Regions from separate parts of the Microbacterium sp. Root1433D1 genome, predicted to be linked through region 1. Evidence: riboswitches for the same ligand, from Rfam matches in the RefSeq annotation. Region 1 holds a riboswitch; the other holds the start of a gene.
The links. A riboswitch is a leader RNA that binds a small molecule or an ion and turns the genes downstream of it on or off. The one in region 1 is predicted to bind thiamine pyrophosphate.
Positions count from the first base shown of each region.

Region 2: another riboswitch for thiamine pyrophosphate. It lies ahead of ASD13_RS04495 (ECF transporter S component); the one in region 1 lies ahead of thiM (hydroxyethylthiazole kinase).

Region 1 covers NZ_LMFN01000003.1:947,276-962,611, forward strand. The annotation lists gene pheT (phenylalanine--tRNA ligase subunit beta) at 1-989, shown strand, start outside; gene ASD13_RS15545 (NAD-dependent epimerase/dehydratase family protein) at 1,072-2,034, shown strand; TPP riboswitch at 2,041-2,135, shown strand; gene thiM (hydroxyethylthiazole kinase) at 2,126-2,974, shown strand; gene ASD13_RS15555 (bifunctional hydroxymethylpyrimidine kinase/phosphomethylpyrimidine kinase) at 2,971-5,121, shown strand; gene argC (N-acetyl-gamma-glutamyl-phosphate reductase) at 5,361-6,413, shown strand; gene argJ (bifunctional glutamate N-acetyltransferase/amino-acid acetyltransferase ArgJ) at 6,410-7,567, shown strand; gene argB (acetylglutamate kinase) at 7,564-8,481, shown strand; gene ASD13_RS15575 (acetylornithine transaminase) at 8,478-9,683, shown strand; gene argF (ornithine carbamoyltransferase) at 9,680-10,609, shown strand; gene argH (argininosuccinate lyase) at 10,609-12,039, shown strand; gene ASD13_RS15590 (DUF1349 domain-containing protein) at 12,067-12,663, opposite strand; gene ASD13_RS15595 (SatD family protein) at 12,724-13,368, shown strand; gene ASD13_RS15600 (hypothetical protein) at 13,365-14,216, shown strand; gene tyrS (tyrosine--tRNA ligase) at 14,245-15,336, shown strand, end outside.
Region 2 covers NZ_LMFN01000001.1:915,911-931,246, reverse strand. The annotation lists gene ASD13_RS04505 (ABC transporter ATP-binding protein) at 1-2,155, shown strand, start outside; gene ASD13_RS04500 (D-alanyl-D-alanine carboxypeptidase family protein) at 2,279-3,967, opposite strand; TPP riboswitch at 4,049-4,160, shown strand; gene ASD13_RS04495 (ECF transporter S component) at 4,151-4,795, shown strand; gene ASD13_RS04490 (ABC transporter ATP-binding protein) at 4,795-6,252, shown strand; gene ASD13_RS04485 (energy-coupling factor transporter transmembrane component T family protein) at 6,249-7,040, shown strand; gene ASD13_RS04480 (potassium channel family protein) at 7,042-7,737, opposite strand; gene ASD13_RS04475 (TrkH family potassium uptake protein) at 7,779-9,143, opposite strand; gene ASD13_RS04470 (aminoglycoside 3'-phosphotransferase) at 9,242-9,967, opposite strand; gene ASD13_RS04465 (SDR family NAD(P)-dependent oxidoreductase) at 10,139-10,897, shown strand; gene ASD13_RS04460 (SDR family oxidoreductase) at 10,944-11,774, shown strand; gene ASD13_RS04455 (sulfite exporter TauE/SafE family protein) at 11,791-12,540, opposite strand; gene ASD13_RS04450 (bifunctional 4-hydroxy-2-oxoglutarate aldolase/2-dehydro-3-deoxy-phosphogluconate aldolase) at 12,644-13,282, opposite strand; gene ASD13_RS04445 (ribosomal protein L7/L12) at 13,345-13,905, opposite strand; gene rlmN (23S rRNA (adenine(2503)-C(2))-methyltransferase RlmN) at 13,977-15,278, shown strand; gene ASD13_RS04435 (NAD(P)H-dependent oxidoreductase) at 15,227-15,336, opposite strand, start outside.

The DNA of each region.
Region 1 (15,336 bases):
GTCGCCGCCGGGTGGCCGATGCGTTGGCCGCAGCGGGGCTCGTCGAGACGCCGTCATTCCCGTTTACCACCGATGTGCAGAACGACCTGCACGGATCCGCCTCGGGCGCGCACCTGCCGAGCATCCGTCTGGCGAACCCGCTCGACGGGCAGGCTCCGTACCTGCGTCGATCGCTCATCCCGGGCCTGCTGCAGACCGCGCACCGCAACATCTCGCGGGGTCTCACCGACCTCGCGATCTTCGAGACGGGTGTCGTCTTCCTGCCGGAGCCCGGAGTGGAGTACGGCACGGAAGACGTGCCGCCGCTGGGCGAGCGTCCGTCCGACGAGACCCTCGCGCAGTTGAACGCCTCCATCCCGCCGCAGCACCGGTTCATCTCGGCGCTGCTGACCGGTAACGTCGCCCCGCGCCAGCCCGGCCGCCCCGCCGAGGCCGCCGGTCTCGTCGAGGCGCTGGATGCCGTCCGCGTGATCGCGGCAGCGGCCGGCGTCGAGATCGACGTCGTGCAGGCCGAGCGTGCGGCACTCCACCCCGGACGCACAGGATCGCTCCTGGTCGCGGGCGAAGAGGTCGGCTACGTCGGCGAGCTGCACCCCGCCGTGGCCGAAGGGGCCGACCTCCCCGGGCGTGCGACCGTGTTCGAGCTCGATCTCGACCGCATCCTGTCGCTCGCCGGTGGTCGCGTCGTCGCCGCATCGCTGTCGACGTTCCCCGCCGCCACGCAGGACGTCTCGCTCACACTGCCCGCCGAAGTTCCGGCCGCAGATGTGCAGGCCGCCCTCGCCGAGGGAGCCGGTGCGCTGTTGGAATCGGTGCGTCTCGTGGACGACTATCGCGGAGACGGCGTGCCGGAGGGTTCCAAGAGCCTCACCTTCGCTCTGCGATTCCGCGCCGACGATCGCACCCTGACGGCGGCCGAGGCCACCGCGGCCAAGCTCGCGGGTGTCGACGTCGCCGCGCAGCGATTCGGAGCAGCGCTCCGCGACTGAGCGATGCGCTGTCCCGGAGGGGGCCCTCTGCCCTGAGCGGAGAGGGCTTCCCTCTCGCAGCGGTTGCTGGTGGCATGGAGCCATGACGAATGTTCTGATCCTCGGCGGGACGGGGTGGCTTTCCGGGCGGATCGCCCGGAGATGGCTCGAGTCCGGAGCGGCCGTGACATGTCTGGCCCGGGGCGAGCGCCTCGCGCCGGCAGGAGCGGTGCTCGTGACCGGCGACCGTGACGACCCTGGGATCTACGCCGCGCTCGCGCGGAAGGACTGGGATCACGTCGTCGACATCTCCTCTCAGGCCGCGCACGTCGTGGCAGCGGTCGAGGCTCTCGGAGACCGCACGGCGCGATGGACGTACGTGTCCTCCCTCTCGGTGTACGCCGATGACGCCACGGTCGGCGCCGATGAATCGGCGCCGCGGCATCCTGCCGCCCGCCCCGGCGACGAGTACGAGTACGGCCCGCAGAAGGCGGCGGCCGAAGACGCCGTCACGATGCTGGGGGATCGCGCGTTCATCGTGCGACCCGGACTCATCGTCGGGGACGGCGACCCCAGCGACCGCTTCGGGTACTGGGCTGCGGCATTCTCCCGAGCCGGGGAGGAGCCCGTGCTGCTGCCTCCGCTCGAGAGGCGCAGCGCGCAGGTGATCGACGTCGACGACGTGGCCGCCTACATTGTCGCCGCCACGCGGAGCGGAGCGGTCAACGCGATCGGGGACGAGCATCCCCTCGCCGAACTGCTGCAGACCGTGCGCGAGGAGGCAGGGCACACCGGGGAGACGGTGGTCGCCGACGAGGAGTGGCTGCGAGCACACGGCGTCGCGCACTGGGCAGGTCCGCTCTCGCTTCCGCTGTGGCTTCCTCCCGAGATGTCCGGCTTCATGACCCGCTCGAACAGCGCATTCCACGACAGCGGGGGACACCTGCGCCCCCTCGCCGACACCGCTCGACGCGTCGTCGCCGACGAACGGGTGCGCGGCGTGGACAGGGAGCGCCGGGCCGGACTCACGCGGGCGCAGGAGAAGGCTCTGCTGGCCGATCGCTAGACTGCGAGCAGTGACACGGGGTGCCGCAATCCGCGGCTGAGAACAGACCCGTCGAACCTGATCTAGTTCGTACTAGCGAAGGGATGTCGCGATGAGCGATCTTCTGCGTCCTGAGACCACCCACGACCTCGCCGGCGATGCCGCGACCCTGCTGGGGGTGCTGCGAGAAGCGCCCCCGTTGACGCACTGCATCACCAACGCGGTCGTCACCGGGTTCACCGCCAACGTCCTGCTGGCTCTCGGTGCCGCTCCCGCCATGGTCGACATCGTCGATGAGGCGGGGATGTTCGCCGGCATCGCCTCCGGGGTGCTGATCAACCTGGGGACACCCACGCCCGAACAGCGCGCGGCCACTCTGGAGGCCGTCGCCGGTGCCGTCGCGTCCGGCACGCCCTGGGTGCTCGACCCGGTCGCGATCGGCGCGCTCCCGGTTCGCACCGCACTCGCCCATCAGCTCGTCGGGCACCGCCCCACCGCGATCCGCGGCAACGCCTCCGAGATCCTGGCCCTCGCGGGGCTGAGCGCGGGCGGTCGCGGGGTAGATGCCACCGACAGCACAGATTCCGCGGCCGATGCAGCCCTCTCGCTGGCTCGGAGCACGGGCGGCGTCGTCGCGGTCTCGGGGCCGGTCGACCTCATCACCGACGGGGAGCGGGTGCTGCGCGTGTCCAACGGTCACGAACTGCTGACCCGAGTGACCGGCGGAGGCTGCGCTCTCGGTGCGGTGATGGCCGCCTTCCTCGGAGCGGCCAGAGCGACGACGCATGACGCGCTCAGCGCCGTGGCCTCGGCGAGCCTGGTCTACACGATCGCGGCGGAACGAGCGGCAGCGGTATCGGCAGGGCCCGGCAGCTTCGCCGTCGCCCTGCTGGATGCGCTCGCCGCGGTGGGCGCCGACGACATCCGAGCTGCCGCACGCATCGAAGGCGGTGCCCTGTGAACGCCGATCTCTCGCTCTACCTCGTCACGGACGCGGCCCTCTGCGGAGACCGTGGCGTCGTCGAGACCGTCCGCCGCGCGGTCGACGGCGGCGTGCGCATCGTGCAGCTTCGTGACAAGGACGCGACCGACGCCGAGACGGTCGATCAGCTGCTGGCACTGTCGCAGGCGATCGACGGCCGCGCTCTTCTGGTCGTGAACGATCGGTTGGATGCCGCCGTGGCCGCTCGCGAGCGCGGCGCACGGGTCGACGGCGTGCATCTCGGACAGGGTGATGCCTCGGTGCTGCGTGCACGCGAGGTACTCGGACCGGAGGCTCTGATCGGCCTCACCGCGAACAGCCCGGCGCACCTCGACGCGGTCGAGGCTCTGCCCTCCGGCACGGTCGACTACCTGGGCGTCGGGGTGATCCGTCCGACCACCACCAAACCGGATCACCCTGCCCCTCTCGGCGTGGAGGGCTTTCGCGGCCTCGTGTCGCGAAGCGCGCTGCCGTGCGTGGCGATCGGCGGGGTCGGCATGGATGACACCGAGGCCCTTCGTGAGGCCGGTGCGGCCGGGCTCGCCGTGGTCTCGGCGCTGTGTGCCGCCGACGATCCCGCCACCACCGCCCGGCAGTTCCGGCGACGCTGGCTCAGCGGCTCCGTCCCGAGGGTGCTCAGCATCGCCGGAAGCGACCCCTCGGGAGGCGCGGGCGTCCAGGCCGACCTCAAGTCCATCGCCGCCAACGGCGGATACGGCATGGCCGTGCTCACGGCGCTGACCGCGCAGAACACGCGGGGAGTGCGAGCGGTGCACGTTCCGCCCGTGGAGTTCCTCCGCGCGCAGCTCGACGCGGTCTCGGACGACATCGTGATCGATGCCGTGAAGATCGGGATGCTGGCCGACGCCGACGTCATCCGCGCGGTGGGAGCCTGGCTCGACGCTGTGCGTCCGCCCGTCGTCGTGCTCGATCCCGTGATGGTGGCGACCTCGGGGGACCGACTGCTGGATCCGGACGCCGAACGGGCGCTGCGCGATCTCCTCGCACTGTCGACGCTCGTGACCCCGAACCTCGCCGAGCTGGCGGTGCTCGCCGGGCGCGACCTCGCCGACTGGAACGACGCGATCTCCGCGGCCGAGCAGCTCTCCGCCGAGGTGGGAGCAGCCGTGCTCGTCAAGGGTGGCCACCTTCCCGGCGACGAGGCCCCCGATGCGCTGGTCGATGCGCGGCGAGGGCTGCGCCAGGAGTTCATCGCTCCCCGGATCCCGACCCGGAACACGCACGGCACCGGCTGCTCGCTGTCGTCCGCGCTCGCGACCCTGCTCGCTCGTGGCGAAGAGCCCGGAGATGCCGTCAGCGCCGCGCGGGACTGGCTCCGCGAGTCCCTGCGCGCAGGAGACGCACTGCGCGTGGGTCGTGGACACGGGCCGATCAACCACTTCGCCGGACTCTGGGAACGTGGGGGCGCCGAGACCCGACCCGCGGCGGGCGACGTCGCCACGCAATGGTGGCGGGGCATCGCCGCGATCCGTACGGGGATCGAGGAGCTGCCGTTCATCCGTGCGCTCGCCGCCGGGACGCTGGAGCGCGCGCCGTTCCTGTTCTACCTCGCACAGGACGCCCTGTATCTGCGGGAGTACGCGCGTGTGCTCGCCGAGGCGGCCCGGCTGGCACCGACATCCGACGAGCAGGCCTTCTGGGCGGACTCCGCCCGCGGCTCCATCGTGGGCGAACTCGAGCTGCACGCCTCATGGCTCACCCCCTCGCACGGCGTGAGTGCGGCCACCTTCGCCGCAGAGCCGGCGCCCGCGACGACCGCATACCTCGACCATCTGCGCTCCGTCGCGTTCGGCGGCGACTATGCGGAGATCATCGCCGCTGTCCTCCCGTGCTTCTGGCTCTACACCGATCTCGGGCGGCGCCTGCACGCGGGGGAGTTCGGGGAGTACGCGCGAGCTGCGGGGCATCCGTACGCCTCGTGGCTCGCGACGTACGCGGATCCGGCATTCGAGGAGGCCACACGGACGGCGGTCGCCTACGTCGCCGACGCCGCGGCACAGGCGGATCCCGGAACACGGGCACGCATGCGCCGGGCGTTCGAGGCGTCGAGCGCCCACGAGCTGGCGTTCTTCGCCGCGCCGATGGGGCCGCAGCGTCTCAGATGACGGAGCGGATTTGCGGTGGCCGCCGGGGCCGCGCTACTGTCGCGACATGCCTTCGGCCGCCACCGCTTCTTCGACGCTCGCTCCGAGCGTCATCGCTGTGCGCCGACGCCGCGGCCGCCGACTGTAGGCGACCCCGCCCTCCTGCCTGTGCCCGCACGGCGGTCGAGTGCCGGTGTCGCCGCCTCCGGCCCCGTCCCCGGCCCCGATTTCCTCGCGGGCCCGACCGTTAAGGTAGAAGCATGACGTATTCCGTCGCCGTCTCCGGCGCATCCGGCTACGCAGGCGGCGAGATTCTGCGCCTCCTGGCCGATCATCCCGACGTGGAGATCCGCACCGTCACGGCGCATTCGAACGCCGGACAGCCTCTCGTTGACCACCAGCCGCACCTGCGCTCCCTCGCGCACCTGACCCTGCAGGACACGACGCCGGAGATCCTCTCCGGCCACGACATCGTGTTCCTCGCGCTCCCGCATGGGCAGTCGGGGCAGTACACCGACGCTCTGGGCGATGCCCCTCTCGTGATCGATGCCGGGGCCGATCATCGGCTCACCTCGGCTTCGGCATGGGATGCGTTCTACGGCGGTGCCTTCCACGATCCGTGGACCTATGGCGTGCCGGAACTCGTCGTCGGCGGGGCCAAGCAGCGCGAGCACCTCCGGGGAGCGACGCGCATCGCCGCCCCCGGCTGCAACGCCTCGACCGTGAGCCTCAGCCTCGCTCCGGGCGTCGCCGCCGGAGTGATCGACCCCTCGGACATCGTGTCGGTGCTCGCCGTCGGCCCGTCGGGAGCGGGGAAGAGCCTCAAGACGAACCTCCTCGGCAGCGAGATCCTCGGCACCGCCAACCCCTACGCGGTCGGCGGGACGCACCGGCATATCCCGGAGATCCGTCAGGCGCTCGCCGCGGCTTCCGGCGCGGACGCCGACGGGATCCGGATCTCGTTCACCCCCGTGCTGGTGCCGATGTCGCGGGGGATCCTCGCCACCTCGACCGCGCCGATCGTCGATGGCGCGACCGACACGCAGATCCGCGACGCCTGGGAGAGCGCCTACGCCGGCGAGACCTTCGTGCACCTGCTCCCGGAGGGACGCTTCCCGCGCACGGCCGACGTGCTCGGCGCCAACACCGCGTTGATCGGCCTCGCCATCGATCGTGCCGCGAACCGGGTGACCGTGGTCACCGCCGTCGATAACCTCGTCAAGGGCACAGCGGGAGCAGCCATCCAATCCATGAACATCGCGCTGGGGCTTCCCGAAGCCCGCGCCCTCTCAGTGAACGGAGTCGCGCCGTGAGCGTCACCGCCCCCGCAGGATTCGAAGCGGCCGGAGTCGCCGCAGGGCTCAAGTCGACCGGCAAGCCGGACGTCGCCGTGGTCGTCAACCGTGGACCGCGCAAGGTCGGCGCCGCCGTCTTCACGAGCAACCGGGCCAAGGCCAACCCGATCATCTGGTCGCAGCAGGCCGTCGCCGACCGCGTGGTGGAGGCCGTGGTGCTCAACTCCGGAGGGGCGAACTGCTTCACCGGATCCTTCGGGTTCCAGACCACGCATCAGACCGCCGAGAAGGCGGCCGAGCTCCTCGGCGTGAGCGCCGGCGACGTGCTGATCTGCTCGACCGGTCTCATCGGCACCGGGGATGAGACGTTCCGGGCCAGGGTGCTCGCCGGAACCGCGCAGGCGATCGCGGAGCTCAGCGCCGATGGTGGCGAGAGCGCAGCGCACGCCATCATGACCACCGACACGGTCGCGAAGACCGCGGTCATCAGCCGCGACGGCTGGACGATCGGCGGCATGGCGAAGGGCGCGGGCATGCTCGCGCCCGGCCTCGCCACGATGCTGGTGGTGCTCACCACCGATGCGATCCTCGAGCCGCTTCAGGCCGACGAGGCGCTGCGCCGCGCGACGGGCCGGACGTTCGACCGCCTCGACTCCGACGGCTGCATGTCGACGAACGATCAGGTGACCCTCCTCGCCAACGGCGCATCCGACGTCGTGCCGGACCTCGACGACTTCGCCGCAGCGCTCACCGAGCTGTGCCAGGAGCTCGCGGTCAAGCTGCAGGGCGATGCTGAGGGCGCGAGCCACGACATCACGATCGAGGTGCAGCACGCGGTGTCGGAGCAGGACGCCGTCGAGGTCGGCCGGTCCGTCGCGCGCAACAACCTCTTCAAGGCCGCGATCTTCGGCAACGACCCCAACTGGGGACGCGTGCTCGCGGCGATCGGCACCACGAGCGCGCAGTTCGACCCCTACGACGTGGACGTCTGGATGAACGGCGTCCGGGTGTGCACCGAGGGCGGTCCCGACCGTCCTCGCGAAGAGGTCGACCTCACCCCGCGCGCGACGCACCTCGTGATCGACCTCAAGGTCGGCGAGGCGACGGCCACCGTCCTCACCAACGACCTCACCCATGACTACGTGCACGAGAACAGCGCGTACGCCTCATGACCGACATCCAGGACACCCCGGCCGAGGTCGCCGCGCAGAAGGCCACCACCCTCATCGAGTCGCTGCCGTGGCTGAAGAAGTTCCGCGACCAGATCGTCGTCATCAAGTACGGCGGGAACGCGATGGTGTCGGAGGAGCTGCAAGACGCCTTCGCGCAGGACATCGCCTACCTCCGCTATGTCGGAGTGATGCCGGTGGTCGTGCACGGCGGCGGTCCGCAGATCTCGAACATGCTGCAGCGTCTCGAGATCCCCAGTGAGTTCAAGGGCGGCTACCGCGTCACGAACACCGAGGCGATCAGCGTCGTGCGCATGGTCCTCACCGGCCAGGTCAACCCGCAGCTCGTCTCCAAGATCAATTCGCACGGTCCGATCGCGACAGGTCTCAGCGGTGAGGATGCCGGCCTCTTCGGCGGACGCCGCCGCGGTGTCGTGATCGACGGGGAAGAGGTCGACCTCGGACGCGTCGGCGATGTCGTCGAGGTCGATCCGACCCCCGTGCTCGACCACCTCGCAGCCGGGCGCATCCCGGTGGTGTCGAGCATCGCGCCCGACCTCGACCACCCCGGTCAGTCGCTCAACGTCAACGCGGATGCCGCGGCCGCCGCCCTCGCGGTGTCGTTGCACGCGCGCAAGCTCGTGATCCTCACGGATGTGCCGGGGCTCTATGCCGACTGGCCCCACCGTGACTCGCTCGTCTCGCACCTGACCTCGGAAGCGCTCATCGAGATGCTGCCGAAGCTCGAGTCGGGGATGATCCCGAAGATGCGGGCGTGCCTCGACGCGGTCGAGGGCGGCGTCGACGCGGCAGCGATCATCGATGGGCGGGTGCCGCATTCGGTGCTCGTCGAACTTTTCACCAGCAAGGGAATCGGGACCGAAGTGGTCCTGGGGAAGTCGGAGGTGACGGGATGACCGTCTGGCAGGAGGATGCGGCACGCGATCTCGTGCTCAACGCAGGGGAGCGGCTCGCACTGCTGGTCCGCGGCGAGGGCTCTTACCTGTGGGATGCCGACGGCCGACGCCACCTCGACTTCCTGGCGGGTATCGCCGTGACCTCTCTCGGACACGCGCACCCAGCCTTCGTGAAGGCGGTCTCGACCCAGGCGGCCACGCTCGCCCATGTGTCCAACTACTTCGCCACCCCGCCCCAGCTCGCCCTGGCCGCACGGCTCAAGCGTCTCGCGGGGGCCGGCATCGACGGCAGGGTGTTCTTCTCGAACTCGGGCGCCGAGGCCAACGAAGCCGCTTTCAAGCTCGCCCGGCTGCACGGCGGCACCGAGCGGCCGCGCATCCTCGCGCTCGACAACGGCTTCCACGGTCGCACCATGGGGTCGCTCGCGCTCACTGCGAAGGCGTCGATGCGTGCGCCGTTCGAGCCGATGCCGGCCGGTGTCGAGCACATCCCGGCCACGATCGAGGCCCTCGAAGCGGCGATGGACGACCGCGTCGCGGCCCTCATCGTCGAACCCATCCAGGGCGAGGCCGGAGTCGTCGAGCTGCCGGAGGGGTACCTCGCCGCCGCGCGCTCGCTGTCCCTCGCTCACGGTGCACTGCTGATCGTGGACGAGATCCAGACCGGCGCCGGTCGCACGGGCGCGTGGTTCGGGTTCAGCCACGAGGGCATCACTCCCGACGCGATCACTCTCGCGAAGGGCATCGGCGGCGGCTTCCCGATCGGCGCGCTGGTCACGTTCGGCGCCGCCAGTGCCCTCTTCACGCCCGGATCGCACGGCTCCACCTTCGGGGGGAATCCGCTCGCGACCGCTGTCGCCGACGCGGTGCTCGCCGAGATCGAGAGTGCCGGACTGGTCGAGAACGCCGCGAAGCGCGGCGTCGAGCTGCGCGACATGATCCTCGGCATCGACTCGCCTCTGATCGAGGGTGTGCGCGGACGCGGTCTGCTGGTCGGTGTGGCTCTGACCGCCCCGGTCGCCGGTGCGGTCGTCGCGGCCGCCCAGGAGCGCGGCCTCATCGTCAACGCCGCCAATCCCGAGACGGTCCGCATCGCGCCGGCCCTCACGATCGGCGACACCGAGCTCGCCGAGTTCCGCGAGCTGTTCACGGCCGCTCTCGCCGACATCCAGGCCTCTGTTGCCGGAAAGGTATCCGCATGACCCGCCACCTGCTGCGTGACGACGATCTGACCCCCGCCGAGCAGGCCGAGATCCTCGATCTCGCCATCGAGCTGAAGAAGGATCGGTGGGCCGACAAGAGCCTCGCCGGTCCCCAGACGGTCGCGGTCATCTTCGACAAGTCCTCCACGCGTACCCGCGTCTCGTTCGCGGTGGGGATCGCCGATCTCGGCGGTTCGCCCCTGATCATCTCGACCGCGAGCAGCCAGCTCGGCGGCAAGGAGACGCCGTCCGACACCGCACGCGTGCTCGAGCGCCAGGTCGCCGCCATCGTGTGGCGCACCTACGCGCAGTCCGGGCTCGAGGAGATGGCCGAAGGCACTCGGGTGCCGGTCATCAACGCGCTCTCCGACGACTTCCACCCCTGCCAGCTGCTCGCCGACCTGCTCACCATCCGTGAGCACAAGGGCGACCTGAAGGGGCTCACGCTCACCTTCCTCGGTGATGGGCAGAGCAACATGGCGCACTCGTACGCCCTCGCCGGGGTCACGGCGGGAATGCACGTGCGGATCGCCTCACCGGAGGACTACGCCCCTCGCGCCGATGTCATCGAGGCGGCCGATCGCCGTGCCGCCGAGACCGGTGGTTCGATCACCCTCTACACCGACCCGGTCGAGGCTGCGGCCGGTGCCGACGTCGTCGTGACCGACACCTGGGTCTCGATGGGCAAGGAAGAGGAGAAGATCGCGCGCATCCGCGATCTGGGCGGCTACAAGGTCACCCCCGAGACGATGGCCCTGGCGGACCCCGAGGCGATCTTCATCCACTGCCTCCCCGCCGACCGCGGCTACGAGGTCGACTCCAGCGTGATCGACGGTCCGCAGAGCGTGGTGTGGGACGAGGCGGAGAACCGGCTGCACGCGCAGAAGGCGCTCCTGGTCTGGCTTCTCGGCAAGAAGGACGCGTGATGAGCGATTCGACGCACAAAGGAACCAACGAGGGCGCGCTCTGGGGCGCCCGCTTCGCCACGGGCCCCTCGCCCGAGCTGGTGGAGCTGAGCCGCTCCACGCATTTCGACTGGATCCTCGCGCCGTACGACATCGCCGGTTCGCATGCTCACGCCACCGCGCTCGCCGCAGCCGGGTACCTCGAACCCGATGAGGCGCAGCGGATGCACGAGGGACTGGATGCCGTGGCGCGCAAGGTCGCCGACGGCACCCTGCGCCCTGTGCCGACGGATGAGGACGTGCACGGCGCACTCGAGCAGGCGCTGATCGCCGAGCTGGGACCGGAGCTGGGCGGGCGCCTGCGTGCCGGTCGCAGCCGCAACGACCAGATCGCCACTCTCGTGCGCATGTATCTGATCGACCACGCGCGCGTGATCGCCCGCGACATCCTGCGGGTGATCGATGCGCTGGTCGCCCAGGCCGAGGCGCACCCGGGAGCGATCCTCCCCGGACGCACTCACCTGCAGCATGCGCAGCCGGTGCTGCTCGCCCACCACCTCCAGGCACACGGTTGGCCGCTGGTGCGCGAACTCGAGAGGCTCGTGGACTGGCGTCGCCGCGCCGGTGTCTCGCCCTACGGCGGGGGAGCGCTGGCGGGTTCCACGCTCGGCCTCGATCCCGCACTCGTGGCGACCGAGCTGGGCCTCGACCGCCCCGCCGAGAACTCGCTCGACGGCACCGCCGCCCGCGATGTGGTGGCGGAGTTCGCCTTCATCACGGCGATGACCGGCGTCGACATCTCGCGCCTGTCCGAGGAGATCATCCTCTGGAACACCCGCGAGTTCGGCTTCGTCACTCTCGACGACGGCTACTCGACCGGGTCGAGCATCATGCCGCAGAAGAAGAACCCCGATATCGCGGAGCTCGCGCGGGGCAAGTCCGGGCGCCTCATCGGCAACCTCTCGGGGCTGCTGGCCACCCTCAAGGGCCTCCCGCTCGCGTACAACCGCGATCTGCAGGAGGACAAGGAGCCGGTGTTCGATTCGGTGCAGACGCTCGAGGTCGTGCTCCCCGCTTTCGCAGGCATGATCGCGACGCTGCGTTTCGACACCGAGCGCATGGCGGCGCTGGCACCGCAGGGCTTCTCCCTCGCGACCGACGTCGCGGAGTGGCTGGTGAAGCGTCGGGTGCCGTTCCGCGACGCCCATGAGATCTCGGGCGCGCTCGTGCGTGCATGCGAGGAGCAGGGGATCGGTCTGGAGGACGCCTCCGACGAACTGCTGCTCTCGGTGTCTCCGCATCTCGTGCCCGAGGTGCGTGAAGTCCTCACGATCGAGGGATCGGTCGCGTCCCGGACCGGCGTCGGCGGTACCGCCCCGGTCCGGGTCGCGGAGCAGCGGGCAGAGCTCGTCGCGCGCGCACAGGCCGCCGCCCACGCTCTCGGGCTCTAGCCGCGCGAGTCGGCGGCCGCCCGCAGCTCAGTGCAGCTCGGTGTCGGCCGCCGACCGCTCCCATCGGGTGAACCGCACCGTGAGTCCGGCGCGGGTCGGCGCCGCGAGGAAGGGCCCGGCCGAAGCCGTGGCCTGTCCGTCGAACGGTGCCACCCTGACGAGACGCCAGGGGCCGTCGTCGGCGCGAGCGCGCACGATCAGCGAGTCCGCCCAGCGACTGACGCGCACCGTGATCTCGCTCTCGAGCCACTCGTCGACGTGGCCGACCGACCAGTCGGAGCCTCCGGCGGTGACCACGGCACCGAGCCCGAGATGGTCGTCGGCGTATTCGAGACCGGTCTTCATCCAGTGCTCGTCGTCGATGCGCACGAACACCCCTGCCTGGTCGAACTGGCCGTCCCACGGCGCGCGGAACGAGACCTCCATCGCCTCTCCGACGGCGAGCGGGGCGAGCAGCGCGTGTTCGGTGTCGTGCACGAAGCCGTAGGCGGTGTGCCGCCAGGCGTCGCTGCCCTCTACAGCCGTGACGTCGAGGTGTTCGGATCCGACCGGCAGTTCGGAGGGGGAGGTGGGAGCGTTCGTCCAGGTTCCGTCGGACCAGGGGATGATGTGCGATTCAGGCATGTTCTCAACATATAGCCGGATAGAGCATAAGTCGAGAGTTATTCGTGTTACGGTTATCCCATGGTCATCGCGGTACTCGCTGACATCGTGGGCTCTCGGCGGCTCGACGATCGCACTGCCGCGCAACGTGTTCTCGACGACACCATCGCCGGAGTCGAAGCCGATCTCCCGCTGGCGACGCAGCCGCTCACGCCCACCGTAGGAGACGAGCAGCAGGGTGTCTACCTCGACCTGGGTGACGCGCTGGTGTCGCTCCTGATGATCCAGCTGAGGCTGCCCGACGGCATCGCCTTCCGGTTCGGCATCGGAGTGGGCGAGGTGCGGCCGGTCGAATCCGTCCACGGCGAGCTCGCCGACGGCCCGGGGTGGTACGCGGCTCGGGCCGCGATCGAGACCGTGCACGCGCGCGAGGGACGTTCCGTGCCACGCACGCGGACCTGGATTGTCGGAGCCCCCCGGCAGGATGAGGTCATGGAGAGCACGATCGCCGCCTCGAACGCCTACCTCCTCGTCCGCGACGAGCTGGTCGGTGCGATGAGCGAGCGCGAACGGCGCCTGACCTACGGCCGCCTGCTCGGACGATCGCAGCAGGAACTCGCGGCCGAAGAAGGCATCACGCAGCCCAGCGTCTCGAAGTCGCTGCGCACCGCCGGCACGGCGGCGCTCATCGAGGGTGTCGCTGCACTCCGAGGGGAACGCGCATGATCGTCGCCGGATTCATCCTCCTGGCGGTCGGCGCGGCCGACCTGGTGCGTCAGTTCGCACCGCGTCGATGGATCGGCTACCTCTCCGTCGCCGTCATCCTCCTGCTGCTGGGCAGCGTCAGCGATGCCCTCCTGCCCATGGTCCTCGCGCTCGTCGTCGGAGCGCTCTGGGTGTGGTGCATGCCCACCGAACGCACGGCGCCGCTGGGGTTCTGGCCCGCCGTGCTGCTCGCCATCGTGAGCGTCGGCGCCGTCGTCTGGCTCGGTGCGCGCTCCGACGTCGGTCTGATCGGCGCGACCTGGCAACTCCGATCGCCGTTCGGAGAGGTCCCTTTCGATCTCGCGATGCTGGCATTGGGTGCCGGGGTGTTCCTCCTCGAGTCCTCGAACCTCGTGGTGCGTGCGGCGCTCGACGGCGAGCACACCTGGCGTCCCACCGACCCGATGTCGGCCCCGACTTCGGCGCCGACGACGGCGCCCACCACCGTGGGCGCCGAAGTCGCGGTGGCCTCCGATGCGGGGAGCGACACCGCCACCGGGAGCGACGCCGCCACCGGGGGAGACGCCGCCACCGACGTGGTGCCGGCGCCACGCGACCCGCGCAGCGGATTCAAGGGCGGGAGGCTGATCGGACCACTGGAGCGCATCCTCGTCCTGATCCTGACGCTCGCTGCGGCCTATCCGATCCTTGCCGCGATGCTCGCGGCGAAGGGCATCGTCCGCTTCCCCGAGATCTCCCGCGACGGCGAGACCGGCGCCCGTGCCGAGTACTTCCTCGTCGGCAGCCTGGTGAGCTGGGTGATCGCGCTCAGCGCGGCGTTCCTCGTGTGGTGGGCCGCGCACAGCTGAGCTGCGGTGCGCTGATAGCCTGGAAGGCGTGTCAACTCCCGCTCTGACGACCGCACCCCAGGCGATCGACCCCACGTTCGAGAACGTGTGGGACGAACTCGTGTGGCGTGGCCTGGTCCATGTGTCCACCGACCAGGAGGCGCTGCGCGCCCTGCTCGCGGGAGACCCCATCACGTATTACTGCGGGTTCGATCCGACGGCGCCGAGCTTGCACCTCGGCAACCTCGTGCAGCTGCTGACTCTTCGTCGCATCCAGCTCGCCGGCCACAAGCCGCTCGGTCTCGTCGGCGGATCGACCGGACTCATCGGCGACCCGCGTCCCACAGCCGAGCGCACGCTGAACACGCGGGAGACCGTCGAGGAGTGGGTCGGACGCCTGCGGGCGCAGGTCGAGCGCTACCTCAGCTTCGAGGGTGACAACGCCGCCCGCATCGTCAACAACCTCGACTGGACCGCACCGTTGAGTGCGATCGACTTCCTGCGTGAGATCGGCAAGTACTTCCGCGTCGGCACGATGCTCAAGAAGGATGCGGTCGCTGCGCGACTGAACTCCGACGAGGGCATCAGCTACACCGAGTTCAGCTACCAGATCCTCCAGGGCATGGACTTCCTCGAGCTGTACCGGCAGTACGACTGCGTGCTGCAGACGGGCGGGTCGGATCAGTGGGGCAACCTCACCAGCGGCACCGACCTCATCCGTCGTTCCGAGGGAGTGTCGGTGCATGCCATCGGTACCCCGCTGATCACGAACAGCGACGGCACCAAGTTCGGCAAGAGCGAGGGCAACGCCATCTGGCTCGACGCCGAGATGTGCAGTCCGTACCGGATGTACCAGTTCTGGTTGAGCACGGCGGATGGCGACGTGATCGACCGCCTGAAGGTCTTCACCTTCCTCAGCAGGGCCGAGATCGAGGAGTACGCGGAGCTCGTGGCCACGGAGCCGTTCCGTCGCGCTGCCCAGAAGCGCCTTGCGCTCGAGGTGGTCGCGACCGTGCACGGCGTCGAGGCGGCTGCGGCCGTGATCGCGGCATCCGAGGCGCTGTTCGGTCAGGGAGACCTGACCGCACTGGATGCGGATACGCTCCGCACTGCGCTCGAAGAGCTCCCGCACGCCACGGTC
Region 2 (15,336 bases), on a different contig from region 1:
GCTCGCCGAGCAGGCGCGTCAGAACTCCGGCGATTGGGACAGTGTCGCACCCGGCAAGGCCGACAACTTCGGCCCCAGCTTCGCGCGCATGATCGGGCTGCTGAAGCCGTCGGCCATCTGGTTCGTCTTCGTGTCGATCCTGGGCGCGATCGGCGTGGTCCTGACGGTCGCGGCGCCCAAGGTGCTCGCCGAGGCGACGAACCTCGTCTACAAGGGCTTCATCTCCATCCAGCTCGGACAGCCGACCGACGGGTTCCCCGGCTTCCCCGCCGGCACGTCGCAGGACGTCGTGGTCGAGGCCCTGCGAGCCGGCGGCCAAGACGACTTCGCGAACCAGGTCGGGGCGCTGGGTGACTTCACCGTCGGCCAGGGCGTCGACTTCGACGCGCTGCGGCTCGTCATCGCGGCGGTCCTCGGGATCTATGTGGCCGCGGCCTTCCTCACCTGGATCCAGGGCTACGTCATCAACGTGATCATGGTCCGCACCATGTGGCGACTGCGCGAGTCCGTCGAGGCGAAGATCAACCGCCTGCCGCTGGCCTACTTCGACAAGGTGCAGCGCGGCGAGCTGATCTCGCGCGTCACGAACGACATCGACAACATCACGCAGACGATGCAGCAGTCGCTCTCCGGTGCCCTCACCTCGGTGCTCACCGTGATCGGCGTGCTCGTCATGATGTTCTCGATCTCGTGGCAGCTCGCGCTCGTGGCCCTGGTCACGCTGCCGCTCATGGGAGTGATCTTCGGCATCATCGGACCGCGGTCGCAGAAGGCCTTCGGCATGCAGTGGCGCAAGGTCGGTCGACTGAACGCACGTGTCGAGGAGGCATTCTCGGGCCACGCGCTGGTGAAGGTCTTCGGACGCGAGAAGGATGCGCTTGACCGGTTCCAGGTCGAGAACGAAGAGCTGTTCCAGGCGAGCTTCAAGGCGCAGTTCCTCTCCGGCATCATCATGCCGGCCATGATGTTCGTCGGGAATCTCAGCTACGTGGGCATCGCGGTGCTCGGCGGTCTGATGGTCGCGAACGGTCAGCTCCGTCTCGGTGACGTGCAGGCGTTCATCCAGTACTCGCAGCAGTTCACGCAGCCGCTGTCCGAGCTGGGTGGCATGGCCGCGGTCGTGCAGTCCGGAACGGCATCGGCCGAGCGTGTCTTCGAGCTGCTGGACGCCGACGAGCAGGAGGCCGATGACGCCGACGCTCCCGATCTGGTGGAGGGCAAGGGCGTGATCGAGTTCGAGAATGTCGCGTTCTCCTACACGCCGGAGCGTCCGCTCATCCGCGACCTGTCGTTCCGGGTCGAGCCTGGGCAGACGGTCGCCATCGTGGGCCCGACCGGGGCGGGGAAGACGACGCTGGTCAACTTGATCATGCGCTTCTACGAGCTCAGCGGCGGGCGGATCATGCTCGACGGCCAGGACATCGCCGAGGTCACCCGCGACGAGCTGCGCTCACGCACCGGCATGGTGCTCCAGGATCCGTGGCTGTTCGCCGGCAGCATCCGCGAGAACATCCGCTACGGGCGCTCCACCGCGACCGATGACGAGGTTCTCGCCGCCGCCAGAGCGACCTACGTCGACCGCTTCGTGCACGCCCTCCCCGAGGGCTACGACACGGTGCTCGACGAGGATGCAGCGAACGTGTCGGCGGGTGAGCGCCAGCTCATCACCATCGCGCGAGCCTTCGTCGCGCAGCCGTCGATCCTCATCCTCGATGAGGCCACCTCGGCGGTCGACACCCGCACCGAGCTGCTGCTGCAGCACGCGATGGCCGCGCTCCGTGAAGGACGTACATCGTTCGTGATCGCGCACCGTCTGTCGACGATCCGCGACGCCGACCTCATCCTGGTGATGGAGCATGGCGACATCGTGGAGAAGGGCACGCACGACGAGCTGATCGCCGCGCAGGGCGCCTACTGGCGTCTGTACCAGTCGCAGTTCGAGCAGGCGGCGACCGACATCGACGCCGACGACGCTCTCACCGGGGCGACCCCGGTCGTCGTCACGGGTGAGGCGACCGACGCCGAGGGCGCCGCTGCGGAGGCCGCTGCCGCCGTGGCCGGAGCCTCGGTGGGTGCCCAGGTGCCGGCCGCGGAGACAGCGGCCGCGCAGGCTCTGCTGGAAGACGGAGCGGACGGCTCCGCCCGCCGCTCCTGATCTGCGGGCACAGCACAGGACGACGCCCCATTCCGCTCACGCGGGGTGGGGCGTCGTCCTGCCCCGGTCACGCGACCGGGAGGCGCACGACGCGACCGGGAGACGCGCGAGCGGAGAGGGCGGTCAGGAGCGGTCGGTCGTGATGCCGAGCAGTTCCAGCGGGTGGGTCAGACGCCACCACGGGCTCGGGCCCTCGACGTCTTCGGCCAGCACCAGAGGCGTCGTGATGGTGTTGAGGGGGCCAGCTGTGGTCAGCGTCCCCACCGCGTCGTCCTGCTCACGCTCGTCGCCGAGGGCGAAGTCCGCCGTGGCCGTGGCGGTCGCTGCGTTCCAGAGCACCACGTCGGCGTCGGATTCGGTGATGACGTCGACCTTCTCACCCCAGGGGGTCGTGACCTGACCGACGACCGTGTTCTTCGCGACGGCCGGGGCCTGAGCTTCCAGCGCGGCTTCCGCCTCGGTGAACAGGGAGCGGGTGAGGGCGAGTCGCTGGTCGTTGCCGGCCTGGTTCAGGGCCGCGGCGTAGAGGTGCACGGTCGTGTCGCCGATGACCACATCCTTCGCGGTGAGCAGGTTCCAGCCCACGAGCGTGCCTGTCTTGATGCCCACGACACCGGGGTCGTCGAGCATTCCGTTCGTGTTCACGACGGTGCCGGCACCCGGAAGATCGACCGACCTGGTCCCCACGATCTCTGCGAACACCGGGTTCTGCATGGCGCGCTCACCGAGGGCGATCAGGGCCTCGGGAGTGGCGACGTTGCGTTCGTCGAAGCCCGACGGCGTCACCACGGTGATGCCGGTGAGCCCGCGTTCTCGCAGCCAGACCTCTGCGGCACGGGCGAACTCGCGATCGGAACCCCAGATCTCGGTTGCCAGGCGGTCGATGTAGTTGTTCGCCGAGCCCATGAGCGTGCCCTGCAGCAGCTGATACTCCGTCAGAACGCCGCCGATCGGCACATCGAGGGCGGACTGGTCGCTGCGGCGGTAGTCCCAGTACTTCACGCTGTCGGCGCGGGTGAAGGAGAACTCGGGGCCCTGCTCGCCGAGCGCGAGCGGCATCCGGTCGAGCACCATCAGGCTGCTCACCACCTTGGTGATGCTCGCGATGCTCACCGCATCGGGGACCGATGCCGCGGTGCCCATGCCGGCGATCCCCACGGCGCCGGCGCCCTCGGTCGGCCAGGTGACCGTGGCAGCGGCGGCGGGCGTCGTCGCAAAATCGACCGACTGCACCGTGGGCGGCACCTCGTGCAACGGCCACAGCAGCGTGGTGCCCGCGTATACGGCGACGATGCCGACGAGCGTGGCCAGAGGCACCAGGATTCCGGGGCGGGCGATGGCCGGACGAAGACGCGCCCCCCGCAGCAGGCCGTCCGTCGGTTCGGCTTCCGACGTCTCGTCGAGAGTCGCGGCGTCGGTGCCGGCGGCGACCGTCGCGGTGTCCACCCAGGTCAGAGCTGTGGCGGTGGTGGTGTCATCCGCCCACCGGGGTGACGCGCCGTCCAGCAGGGCGAGGGCGTCGTCAGAGGTCTCTGCGGCGACGGGCTCGCGAGGAACGAAAGGCGGCTTGGTCAGGGCGGGGGTCGCCGGTTCCGGCGACACCACCGGCTCCGGCGGCACGACCGGCTCCGGCGGCACGACGGGATCCGGCGCGACCACCGGCTCCGCGGCGAGCGCGGGTGTCGACGTCTGCTCGGCCGTCAGCACCGAACCGGCTGCCGCAGCATCGACAGGTCCGGAGGGGGAGGCGTTCGCCGGGCCGTCGTCGCCGACGACGCCCGTCGCCTCGTCGGCGGGATCTGAAGCGGTCACTCGTTTACGGTACCCAATCCCGGGCGAGTTCCGCGGTGCGCGGCCTTGTCGCCGTGTGGGTGTCGCCGGCGGTAGGATCGTCAGCACAACCACGGGAGTCCGGCGAGCCGGGCTGAGAGGGAGCGAATCGCGCTTCGACCGTCGAACCTGATCTGGGTCATGCCAGCGCAGGGAGGAGTTCAGATGAGTACGTCCACGTCCACATCCGCGACCGCGAAGACGCAGGGGAAAACCCCGGGCCGGAGCTACCTGCGCTGGCGGATCGTCGACATCGTCGTCGCCAGCGTCCTCGGAGTCGCAGCCGGCCTGATCTTCCTGGCCTGGAACGTCGGGTACCTCGGGCCGAAGGCCCTGCTCGAGCCGCTGCTCCCCGGCATCCAGGGCCTCCTCGACGGCCCGTGGCTCTTCGCCGGCGTGCTCGGCGGACTCATCATCCGCAAGGCCGGGGCGGCGATCTACGTCGAGCTGCTCGCGGCGGTCGTCTCGGCGCTCATCGGCAACCAGTGGGGCGGGTTCCTCACCCTCGAGGCCGGACTCGTGCAGGGGCTCGGCGCCGAGCTGGTCTTCCTGCTCTTCTTCTACCGCCGCTGGTCGCTGCCCGTCGCGATCCTCGCGGGAGCCGGCGCCGCCCTTGCCGGTGGCATCAACAATCTCGTGCTCTGGTACGCCGGCTCCGGCCCCGCCTTCACCATCATCTACCTGATCAGCACGGTCATCTCGGGTGCCGTCATCGCGGGTGCCCTGTCCTGGGTGCTGGCGCGCGGCATCGCCGCGACCGGGGCTCTGGACCGGTTCGGCTCCGGGCGCGAGGCGCGCGTCCGCGTCTGATGTCGGCCGATCAGACGGCCCCCGCCGCCGTCGAGGCCCGCGGCTGGGGGTGGCGTCACGCGAGTCGCCTCGCCTGGGCGCTGCGCGACATCTCCTTCCGCATCGAGCCCGGTGAGCGTGTGCTCGTGCTCGGTGCGTCGGGTGCGGGCAAGTCGACCCTTCTGCACGGCCTCGCCGGCGTGCTCGGGGGTGAGGAAGAGGGCGAGAGCGAGGGCACGCTGATCGTCGACGGCGCTCCTGCCGTGGCCACCCGCGGACGTGCGGGGCTCGTGCTGCAGGACCCCGACTCCCAGGTGATCCTCGCGCGAGTGGGCGACGACGTGGCGTTCGGCTGCGAGAACCTCGGAGTGCCGCGAGCGCAGATCTGGCCGCGGGTGGAGGCGGCCCTGGATGCCGTCGGCCTCGATGTGCCGCTCGGGCATCCGACCAAGGCCCTGTCCGGTGGGCAGAAGCAGCGGCTGGCGCTCGCCGGGGTGCTGGCGATGGGGCCGGGTCTGGTGCTGCTCGATGAACCGACGGCGAATCTCGATCCCGCCGGGGTCATCGAGGTGCGCGATGCCGTGGAGCGGATGTTGCAGGCTCAGCCGTCGACGCTCATCGTCGTCGAGCACCGCCTCGAGGTCTGGTTGCCGCTCATCACGCGCGTGATCGTGATCGGGAGCGGCGGTGTGGTCGCCGACGGTGCACCGGCGGAAGTCCTCGGAGTCCGTGGTGCACAGCTGGCCGCGGATGGCGTCTGGGTGCCGGGGCATCCTCCCGCCGCGCCGCCGCCCCCGCTCTGGCCGCCAGGGGAGACCCTGCTCTCGGCGCGCGACCTGGCCGTCGCCCGCGTCAAGGGGCGTCCTGTCGCCACCGGTATCGACCTCGACGTGCACGCGGGGGAGGCGCTCGCGATCACCGGACCCAACGGGGCGGGCAAGTCGACGCTCGGTCTGACCCTCGCCGGGCTCCTTCCTCCGGCGAGTGGCGCGGTCGAGGCATCCGCGCTCCTCGCGAACGGTGCGGAGTCCGCGCCGATCCGCTGGAGCTCGCGGGATCTGCTGACCCGCATCGGCATGGTGTTCCAGGAGCCGGAGCATCAGCTGCTCGCGAAGACCGTGCGCGAGGAACTGGCCGTCGGGCCGCGGGCGCTCGGCATGACCGACGACGAGATCACCGCTCGCAGCGACGAGCTGCTCGCCCGTCTGCGCCTCGCCCACCTCGCCGCCGCCAACCCGTACACGCTCTCCGGCGGTGAGAAGCGCCGGCTCACGGTGGCTGCGGCTATCGCGACCAGACCGCGCGTGCTCGTGCTCGACGAGCCCACCTTCGGGCAGGACGCCCGCACCTGGGCCGAACTCGTCGCCATGCTCGCCGCGCTCCGAGACGAGGGTGCGGCCATCGTCACGATCACGCACGACCTCGAAGTCGTGCGCGCCCTGCACGCCGCACGGTTCGAGCTGGGGGGTGCGTCATGAGCCTTCTCGAGACACGGGCACGCACCGGAGCGCTCGCCACGGTCAACCCGGTGGCCAAACTCGGGGTGAGCGCGCTCATCGCGGTACCCCTGATCCTGACTCTCGATCCAGTCTCGGCCTCCGTCGCCCTCGCCCTGGAGTTCGTGCTGTTCCTGTTCGCCGGGATCGGCTGGCGCGAGTTCTGGGTGCGCACCTGGCCGGTGTGGCTCGCAGCGCCCCTCACCGGTCTCACGATCGCGCTCTACGGTCAGACCAGCGGCGTCGTCTACGTCGACTGGTTCGTGCTGCGCATCAGCGAGGGATCGCTCGCGCTGGCGCTCGCGACGATGCTGCGTGTGCTGGCGATCGCGCTGCCGTCGGTGGTGCTCTTCATCACCGTCGATCCGACCGACCTCGCCGACGGTCTCGGCCAGATCGTCCGTCTGCCCGCCCGATTCGTGCTCGGCGCACTCGCGGGCCTCCGGATGGTAGGCCTCTTCCTCGACGATTGGCGTGCGCTCGAGCTGGCGCGTCGGGCCAGGGGCGTGGCCGATCGCGGCCGCATCCGTCGCTTCCTGGGGATGGCCTTCGCCCTGCTCGTGCTCTCCATCCGCCGCGGCGCCAAACTGGCGACGGCCATGGAGGCGCGGGGCTTCGGGGCGCCGGGCCGGCGCACCTGGGCGCGCGAGTCACGCTTCGGGGCGGCCGAATGGCTGCTGCTCGCCGTGGGCGCGGCCATCTCCGGCATCGCGGTCGCTGCCGCCGTCGTCACCGGGGCGTGGAACTTCATCCTCGGTCCCTCGGCCTGAGTCAACGCAACTGCGCGAACCTCTCGACCTTCGTGGTCGGACCGACGACGAGCACGGTGTCTCCTTCGCCCAGCACGGTGTCGGCCTCGGCGTTTCGCCATTCCCCTCGTTCGGGTCGATACGCGGCCACCGTGATCCCGTGGGTGCTGCGCACGGCGGCCTCTCTCAAGGTGATGCCCTGCAGGTGCCGGGGTGCGACGGTCTTGACGATCGCGTAGCCGCGGTCGATCTCCAGGTAGTCGGCGGCGGCGCCGCGCACGAGGTGGGCGACGCGTCGGCCCATGTCCTTCTCCGGATAGATGACGCGATGCACGCCGAGCTGTTCGAGGACCGCCCCGTGCTGCTCGTCGACCGCTTTGGCCCAGATCACGGGTACCTGCAGCTGGAGCAGCAGGGACGCGGTGAGGATCGACGCGGTGATGTCGTTGCCGATCGCGAGGACGACACGATCGAACTCGCCGACCGCGAGCTGTCGGAGCACGTCGAGCCGCGTCGAGTCCGCTCTGACCACCTGCGTGAGCTCGCCGTTGAGGGACTGCACGATGTCCTCGTCGGCGTCGATGCCGAGGACCTCGGTGCCCGACGACATCAGTTCGAGCGCGAGGGAGGTCCCGAAGCGTCCGAGGCCGATCACCGCGACGGAATCGGCTTCGGCGATGCGCCGGGCGTCAGGGGTGAAGGAGAGGAACTTGGTCATGTGGTGTCCTTGTCGTCGAGCGATCGTGCAGGGGAGACCGGTCAGCCGATCGCCGGGCGTTCCTTGGGCAGCTCGTACGCCGTCTGCCGTTGGCGCAGGGCCAGCGCGGAACCCAGTGTCAGCGGTCCGAGCCGGCCGAGGAACATCAGGAGAACGAGGATGAGCTGCGCGGCCGCCGGCAGATCGGCCGTGATGCCGGTGGACATGCCGACGGTACCGAACGCCGAGACGACTTCGAAGAGCACGCGATCGAGGTCGAGATCCGTCATCGCGAGTATCGCGATCACTGCGCTCATCACCGCGGCGAGGGCGACGATCACCACGGTGATGGCCTCCCTGTGCACAGACCGCGAGAGCCGCTTGCCGAACACGTTCACCGCGGTCCCGCCGCGAAACTCGGTCCACATGATGAACAACAGGACGGCGAAGGTCGTCACCTTGATGCCGCCGGCGGTGCCTGCCGGTCCGCCTCCGATGAACATCAGCACATCTGTGACGAGCCAGGTCTCATCGTGCATGAGCGAGGTGTCCACGGAGTTGAAGCCGGCCGTGCGGGCCTGCACCGAATGGAAGAACCCCGCCAGCATGCGGGAGGCGGGATCGAGCGGTCCCAGCGTGCCGGGATTGTTCCACTCCACGACCACCGTGAACCCCGTGCCGAGGGTGAGCAGGACGAGGGTGGCGACGAGCACGATCCGCGTGTTCATCGACCAGTGCAGCGGGTTCCTGAACTCCTTCCGGAGCTGTCGAAGCACGGGGAAGCCGAGCCCGCCGAGGATGATCGCGATGCAGATCGGGATGCAGATCCACGGGTCGGACACGAACCCGATCAGGCTGTCGGTGTACAGCGCGAACCCCGCGTTGTTGAAGGACGACACGGCGTGGAAGACGGCGTGCCAGGCGGCTCGGCCCACGTCGTAGTCGTAGCCGGTCCAGAAGCGGACGAACAGGACCGTCGCGACCGCCGCCTCGATGATCAAGGTCGTGATCAGGATGCCGATCGCGGTGCGCTTCATGTCGCCCACACCCGTGGACTTCGTCTCGGTGCCGGCGAAGATCCGTGAACGCACGCTGAGCTTGCGAGCGAGCGCGAAGCCGATCAGGGCCGCGAAGAGCATGATGCCGAGCCCGCCGAGCTGGATCAGGAGCAGGATCACGACTTTGCCGAACGGGCTCCAGTAGGTCGCGGTGTCGACCACGATGAGTCCCGTCACGCACACCGCAGAGGTGGAGGTGAAGAGCGCATCGACGAAGTTCGTCCAGACGCCGCTGCGCGACGAGAACGGGAGCATCAGAAGCGCGGTGCCGACGAGGATCGCCGCCCCGAAGCCGAGGGCGATCGCCTGGGCGGGGGCGAAGCCCCGCCGACGCGGGAGGCGACGCGCCGGAGCGGGGAGGGTCAACACGAGAAGTGACGTTACTCCTCGAGACGATCATCCGGGTGCCGCCGGGCGGACGGAGACGGTGCACGACGGCCTCGACGGCCGCCTCGGAGAGGTCCGGGTCAGGTCTCGTTCCAGAGCCGCCGGTAGTACGCGAGTCGGTCGCGGTCGGGGTCGACGCCGTACGCCTCGATGAGGGTGTCCTCCCATCCGGTGCCGAAGTTCCACATCGTGCTCATCGATGCCACGGCGATGTCGGCCCAGCGGTCGGCGACTCCGAGGGCGGCGAGATCGACGAAGGCGGTGGGGCGTCCGTCGGCGTCGAGAAGCGTGTTGGGCATGCAGGCGTCGCCGTGGCACACCACCGGCCGGTCGATCGGCGGTGCCTGGAGCAGGTCTTCGGCCACGATCGTGCCGCGCTCCGCGGCGTCGGCGATCCGCTGGTGCGTGCTCCATTCCCAGGGGCACTCGGCCACCGGCAGTGCATCGTGGAGCGCGCGAAGGCCGACGCCGACCGCTCGCACCGCGGTCTCCGGTTCGGCGGCCCAGCGAGGGTCGACGGCGCTGCTCGCATCGATCGCGACCGTGACGAGCCACTCGTGCGCGTCATCCTGGCCCTGCTCGAGCACCTCGGGCACCGAGATCCAGGTACGCGCCCACCTCATGCGCTCGGCTTCGTCGCGCATGTTCGCCTCGTCGTCGAGCGGCCCCCACTTGATGTACCGGCCGTCGTCGGTGCGGAAGGTCAGCCCCCCGATCCCATTGAGCCAGACCGGTGTGAGCGCGGCGCCGCGGGCGAGCTCGCGAACCCGCACCGGGACGTCGACGGAGGTGGAGGGGATGCTCATCCGTCCATCCTGCCCGACCACGATGAGCGGGATCCTGCCATCGATCCAGGCGGTGTCGTAGGCTCGCTCTCGATGCAGTTCCCCCGGTCGTGGTGAAACCAAGAACCACGTAGGCTGATACTGCGTTCCATCAATGCATGTCGCACGACGACGTTCGAAGGAGAACATCAGATGCAGATCAGCGGACAGGGTGCACTCATCACCGGTGGGGCCTCGGGGCTCGGGCTCGCCACGGCGCGTCGGCTGGTCGCCGCGGGAGCGCACGTCACGATCATCGACCTCGCCTCGTCGAAGGGTGCCGAGACCGCGGACGAGCTCGGCGGACTCTTCGTCGCGGCGGACGTGACGAACGCCGATGAGGTGCAGGCGGCCGTCGCGGCCGCGCAGGCGGCGGCTCCGCTGCGCGTCGTCGTGAACTGTGCAGGGATCGCTCCGCCTGCGAAGGTGCTCGACCGCGAGGGCAATCCCGCCGTGCTCGCCGACTTCGAGCGCGTGATCCGCATCAACCTCGTCGGCACGTTCAACGTCATCTCGCAGGCCTCTGCCGTGATCGCCAAGAACGAGCTGCACGACGAGGAACGCGGCGTCATCGTGAACACCGCGAGCGTCGCCGCGTTCGACGGCCAGATCGGCCAGCCCGCCTACTCCGCATCCAAGGGCGGCGTGCACGCCATGACCCTCCCCGTGGCGCGCGAGCTCGCCCGCTACGGCATCCGGGTCTGCACGATCGCTCCCGGCATCATGGAGACGCCGATGCTGATGGGTCTCCCGCAGGCCGCGCAGGACTCCCTGGGCCAGCAGGTCCCCTTCCCGTCGCGGCTCGGTCGCCCCGACGAATACGCCGTGCTCGTGCAGCAGATCGTCGAGAACGGCTATCTCAACGGCGAGACCATCCGCCTCGACGGCGCCATCCGCATGGCGCCGCGCTGACCCCGCGGCTGCCTTTCCCTTCGCGATCGAGAACCCAGGAGAACCCATGTCCCTTGCAGGCAAGACCATCCTGATGTCGGGCGGCAGCCGCGGCATCGGCCTCGCGATCGCGCTGCGGGCTGCCGCAGACGGTGCGAACATCGCGATGCTCGCGAAGACCGACACCCCGCATCCGAAGCTCGAGGGCACGATCCACACCGCCGCCGAGCAGATCCGCGCGGCGGGTGGCCAGGCCCTGCCGATCGTCGGCGACGTGCGCGACGACGACGACATCACCGAGGCGGTCATGAAGACGCAGGGTGAGTTCGGCGGCATCGACATCGTGATCAACAACGCCAGCGTGATCGACCTCTCGCGCTCGCTCGACCTGAACGCCAAGAAGTACGACCTGATGCAGGATGTCAACGTGCGCGGAACGTTCATGCTCTCGCGAGCGGCGGTGCCGATCCTGAAGGATGCCGAGAACCCGCACATCCTGTCGCTGTCGCCGCCCTTGAACCCCACCCCGAAGTGGCTCGGCGCGCACACCGGGTACACGCTCGCCAAGTTCGGCATGACCATGGTCACGCTCGGCCTCGCCGCCGAGTTCGCGCGCGACGGGATCGCCGCCAACACGCTCTGGCCGCGCACCACGATCGCGACCGCTGCGGTGCAGAACCTCCTCGGGGGCGACAAGGTCATGGCCGCCAGCCGCACGCCCGACATCTACGCCGATGCCGCCTACGCCGTGCTGCTCAAGCCCGCGGCGTCGTTCACCGGGCAGACGCTCATCGTCGAGGACGTGCTCGAAGCCGACGGCGTCACCGATTTCTCCGGCTACGCCGCGATCCCCGGCACCCCCGACGACGCGCTCTTCCCCGACATCTTCCTCGACTGAGACGCGGGGGATCTCCCTAGAACAGCAGGTACACGGCGCCGACGATCGTGAGGACGATCACGATGCGGTCGAACACCCGCTGATTCATCTTCCGCGCGACCCACAGGCCCAGGAGCGCACCGGCCACGACGAGCGGGGCGAGGACGGCATCCATCAGCAGCACGGGTGTCTCGAACAGACCCAGGCCTGCGAGGAACGGCACCTTGATCGCGTTGATGATGGCGAAGAACCATGCCGACGTGCCGAGGAACACCTGCACCGGGGTGCGTGTGGCCAGGAAGTACATCGACATGACCGGCCCCCCGGCGTTCGCGACCATGGTGGTGAAGCCGCCGAGCGTGCCGTAGGTACCGGCGAGCACGATGCCACCGGACGGCGGAGCCGCGGCGTCCGCCCTGCTCTGCCGCCACCGGCGCCACAGCGTCACCGCGATCATCAGCAGCAGGATCACCCCGATCGCGCGGCGGACGATGCCGTCGCCGGCGAGCGCGAGGAAGGCGAATCCGACCAGGAGGCCGGCGATGACCGCGGGGGCGAGGCGCAGCAGCGTGGGCCAATGCGCATGCCGACGGTAGGCGATGAGCGCGAACACGTCGCCGACCATGAGCAGCAGCAGCATCGCCGCCGTGGAGGTGCGTGCGGGCAGGACCGCCGCGAACAGCGCGATCGCGAGGATGCTGCCGCCGGGAAGCGCCGTCTTCGAGATGCCGATCGTCACCGCGGCCAGGGCGAGCGCCGACCAGGCCCACGGATCGAGCGCGATCACCTCTCGAGCTCGGCGACGATCGCGTCATAACCGCGCGCTGCGGCGAGCAGATCGCGGGTGGCGTCGATCACAGTGGCCTCCTGGGTCGGCGGGTGCGGGGCGATCAGTCTCGCGTGGCGGCGAGAGCCGCCGCGAACCGTGCAGCGCGCTGCTCGATGTCGGCCCAGTCGGCAGCCTTGATCGACGCGCCGTTCGCGAGGTCGCCCCCGGCGCCTACCGCTACCGCGCCGGCGGCGAACCACGCGGCGAGGTTGTCGGGGCTGACGCCGCCGGTGGGCATCAGTGGAGCGTCGGGGAACGGTCCGCGCAGGGCGCCGAGGTACGAAGGGCCGCCGAGGGAGGCCGGGAAGATCTTCACCACGTCGACGCCGAGCTCGAGTGCGGCCATGACCTCGGTGGGCGTCATGGCTCCGGTCATCACGACGCGACCCGTGTCGAGCATGCTGCGGGTGAGGTGGGGCAGCGTGCCGGGGCTCACCAGGAACTCGGCGCCCGCCTCTGCGGCCTGCTCCGCCTGCGCTGCCGTGGTCACGGTGCCGGCGCCGATGTGGGCGGCGTCGCCGTGGCGTGCGATGAGCTCGCGGATGACGGCGGGTGCATCGGGCGTGGAGAAGGTCACCTCGATGCCCGTGACACCGCCGCGGATGATCGCCTCGGAGGCCTCGAGCGCCAGTTCAGGGGAGGGGGCGCGGAGAACGGCGAGGATGCCGGTGGTGCGGGCGCGGTCGAGACGGTCGGGCATGGGGCTCCTTCATCGGGCGGGCTCGTCCATTCTCCCGGGCGCAGCCTGTAACGACAAGTTGGTCAGGAGGCGTGGGTGCGCGGCCAGGCCTCGATCAGTTCCTTCGACTCCTTGAGGCCGAGTCCGGTGTGTTGGCGCAGCGTCTTGATCGCGGCGATGGCGGAGTCGCCGGCGACCATCCTGTCGATCTCGGTGGCGACCGACGGCGGCAGCGACGCGCGCACAGACGACGGGGTCATGGCGGTCGGGGTGATCGAGGAGCGTGTGGCCGTGGCGTTCGACACGGCTGCGAGGTGCGGCGCCGTGGTGCTGACCGACCAGTGCTCGATGCGGTCCTTCGCCTCCTTGAGGCCGACGCCCGAGTGGTCGCGGTAGAGCTTGATCGCGTGGATCTTCTGCCCGGCTGAGACGAGCCGGTCGATCTCGGCGATCACGGTCGGCGTCAGACCGGAGGCCGACGCCGACGCCGACGAGGCCGGAGCCGTGCGCGCGGTCGTGGGCGACGGGGTGAACACCTGTGGCTCCGGCAGCTTCGGGCGCATGCCGCGCAGTGCGACCGCGAGGATCGCGACGACCACGATCAGGCCGACGACGATCGCGATGATCCACAGCACGGCATCCATGGTCTCAGTCTAGAGAGGTCGCCCCCAACGCCCCAGGGCGTTCCCATCCGCCACCGCGTACCCTGGAGGGTATGACCGAGACTCCCCGCACGCGCGAGACGCGCCCCGCAGCATCCGCGTCCGCCCCGCAGGGTCGGCCCGCCCAGGGCAAGGTCCGCGAGACGCGCACGGCGCAGGTGCGCCCCGCGACCGAGGGATGGACCCAGCAGAAGGATGCCGAGGGGCGTCCGCTGCTGCAGTTCGCGAGCCCCAAGCGCGGCAAGCCGCCGGTGCACCTGGCCGACCTCACGCCGGCCGAGCGCACCGAGAAGGTCAAGGAGCTCGGGCTTCCGGGCTTCCGCGCGAAGCAGCTGTCGACGCACTACTTCCGTCACTACACGTCCGACCCCGAGCAGATGACCGACCTCCCGGCCGACACCCGGGAGCAGCTCGTCGCCGGCATGCTCCCGCCGCTGCTCACCGAGGTGCGACGCCTGGAGACCGACCGCGGCGACACGATCAAGTTCCTGTGGCGCCTGCACGACGGCGCCCTGGTCGAGTCGGTGCTCATGCGCTACCCCGGCCGCATCACGCTGTGTGTGTCGAGCCAGGCCGGCTGCGGCATGAACTGCCCGTTCTGCGCGACCGGACAGGCGGGGCTCACCCGCAACATGTCGACGGCCGAGATCATCGAGCAGATCGTCCGCGCCAACCGTCTGATCGCCGAAGGCGGGCTCGGCGGCAAGAAGGCCGATGACCACAGCATGGAGCGTGTCTCGAACATCGTCTTCATGGGCATGGGGGAGCCGCTCGCCAACTACAAGCGCGTGATGGATGCGGTGCGCTCGATGGTCGCCCCGCAGCCCGACGGCCTCGGCATGAGCGCGCGCGGCATCACGGTGTCGACCGTGGGCCTCGTGCCCGCGATCAAGAAGCTCGCCTACGAGAACATCCCGGTCACGTTCGCGCTGTCTCTGCACGCGCCCGACGACCACCTGCGCGATGAGCTCATCCCCGTGAACTCGCGGTGGAAGGTCGACGAGGCCCTCGATGCCGCCTACGAGTACTACGCCAAGACCGGTCGCCGCGTCTCGATCGAGTACGCACTCATCAAGGACATGAACGACCACGCCTGGCGTGCCGACCTGCTCGCCGAGAAGCTCAATCAGCGTGGCCGCGGCTGGGTGCACGTGAACCCGATCCCGCTGAACCCGACGCCCGGCTCGATCTGGACCTCGTCGGAGATCCCGGTGCAGAACGAGTTCGTGCGCAGGCTCAACGACGCCGGTATCCCCACGACCCTCCGCGACACCCGCGGCAAGGAGATCGACGGCGCCTGCGGTCAGCTCGTCGCCACGACCGAGGACGAGGCCGCTTCCGCCGCGATCGGCTGAGGCGCACCCGCTCGGCGTCCGTCCGCGGCACCCAGCCGTTCGGCGCGGTCGAGCCACC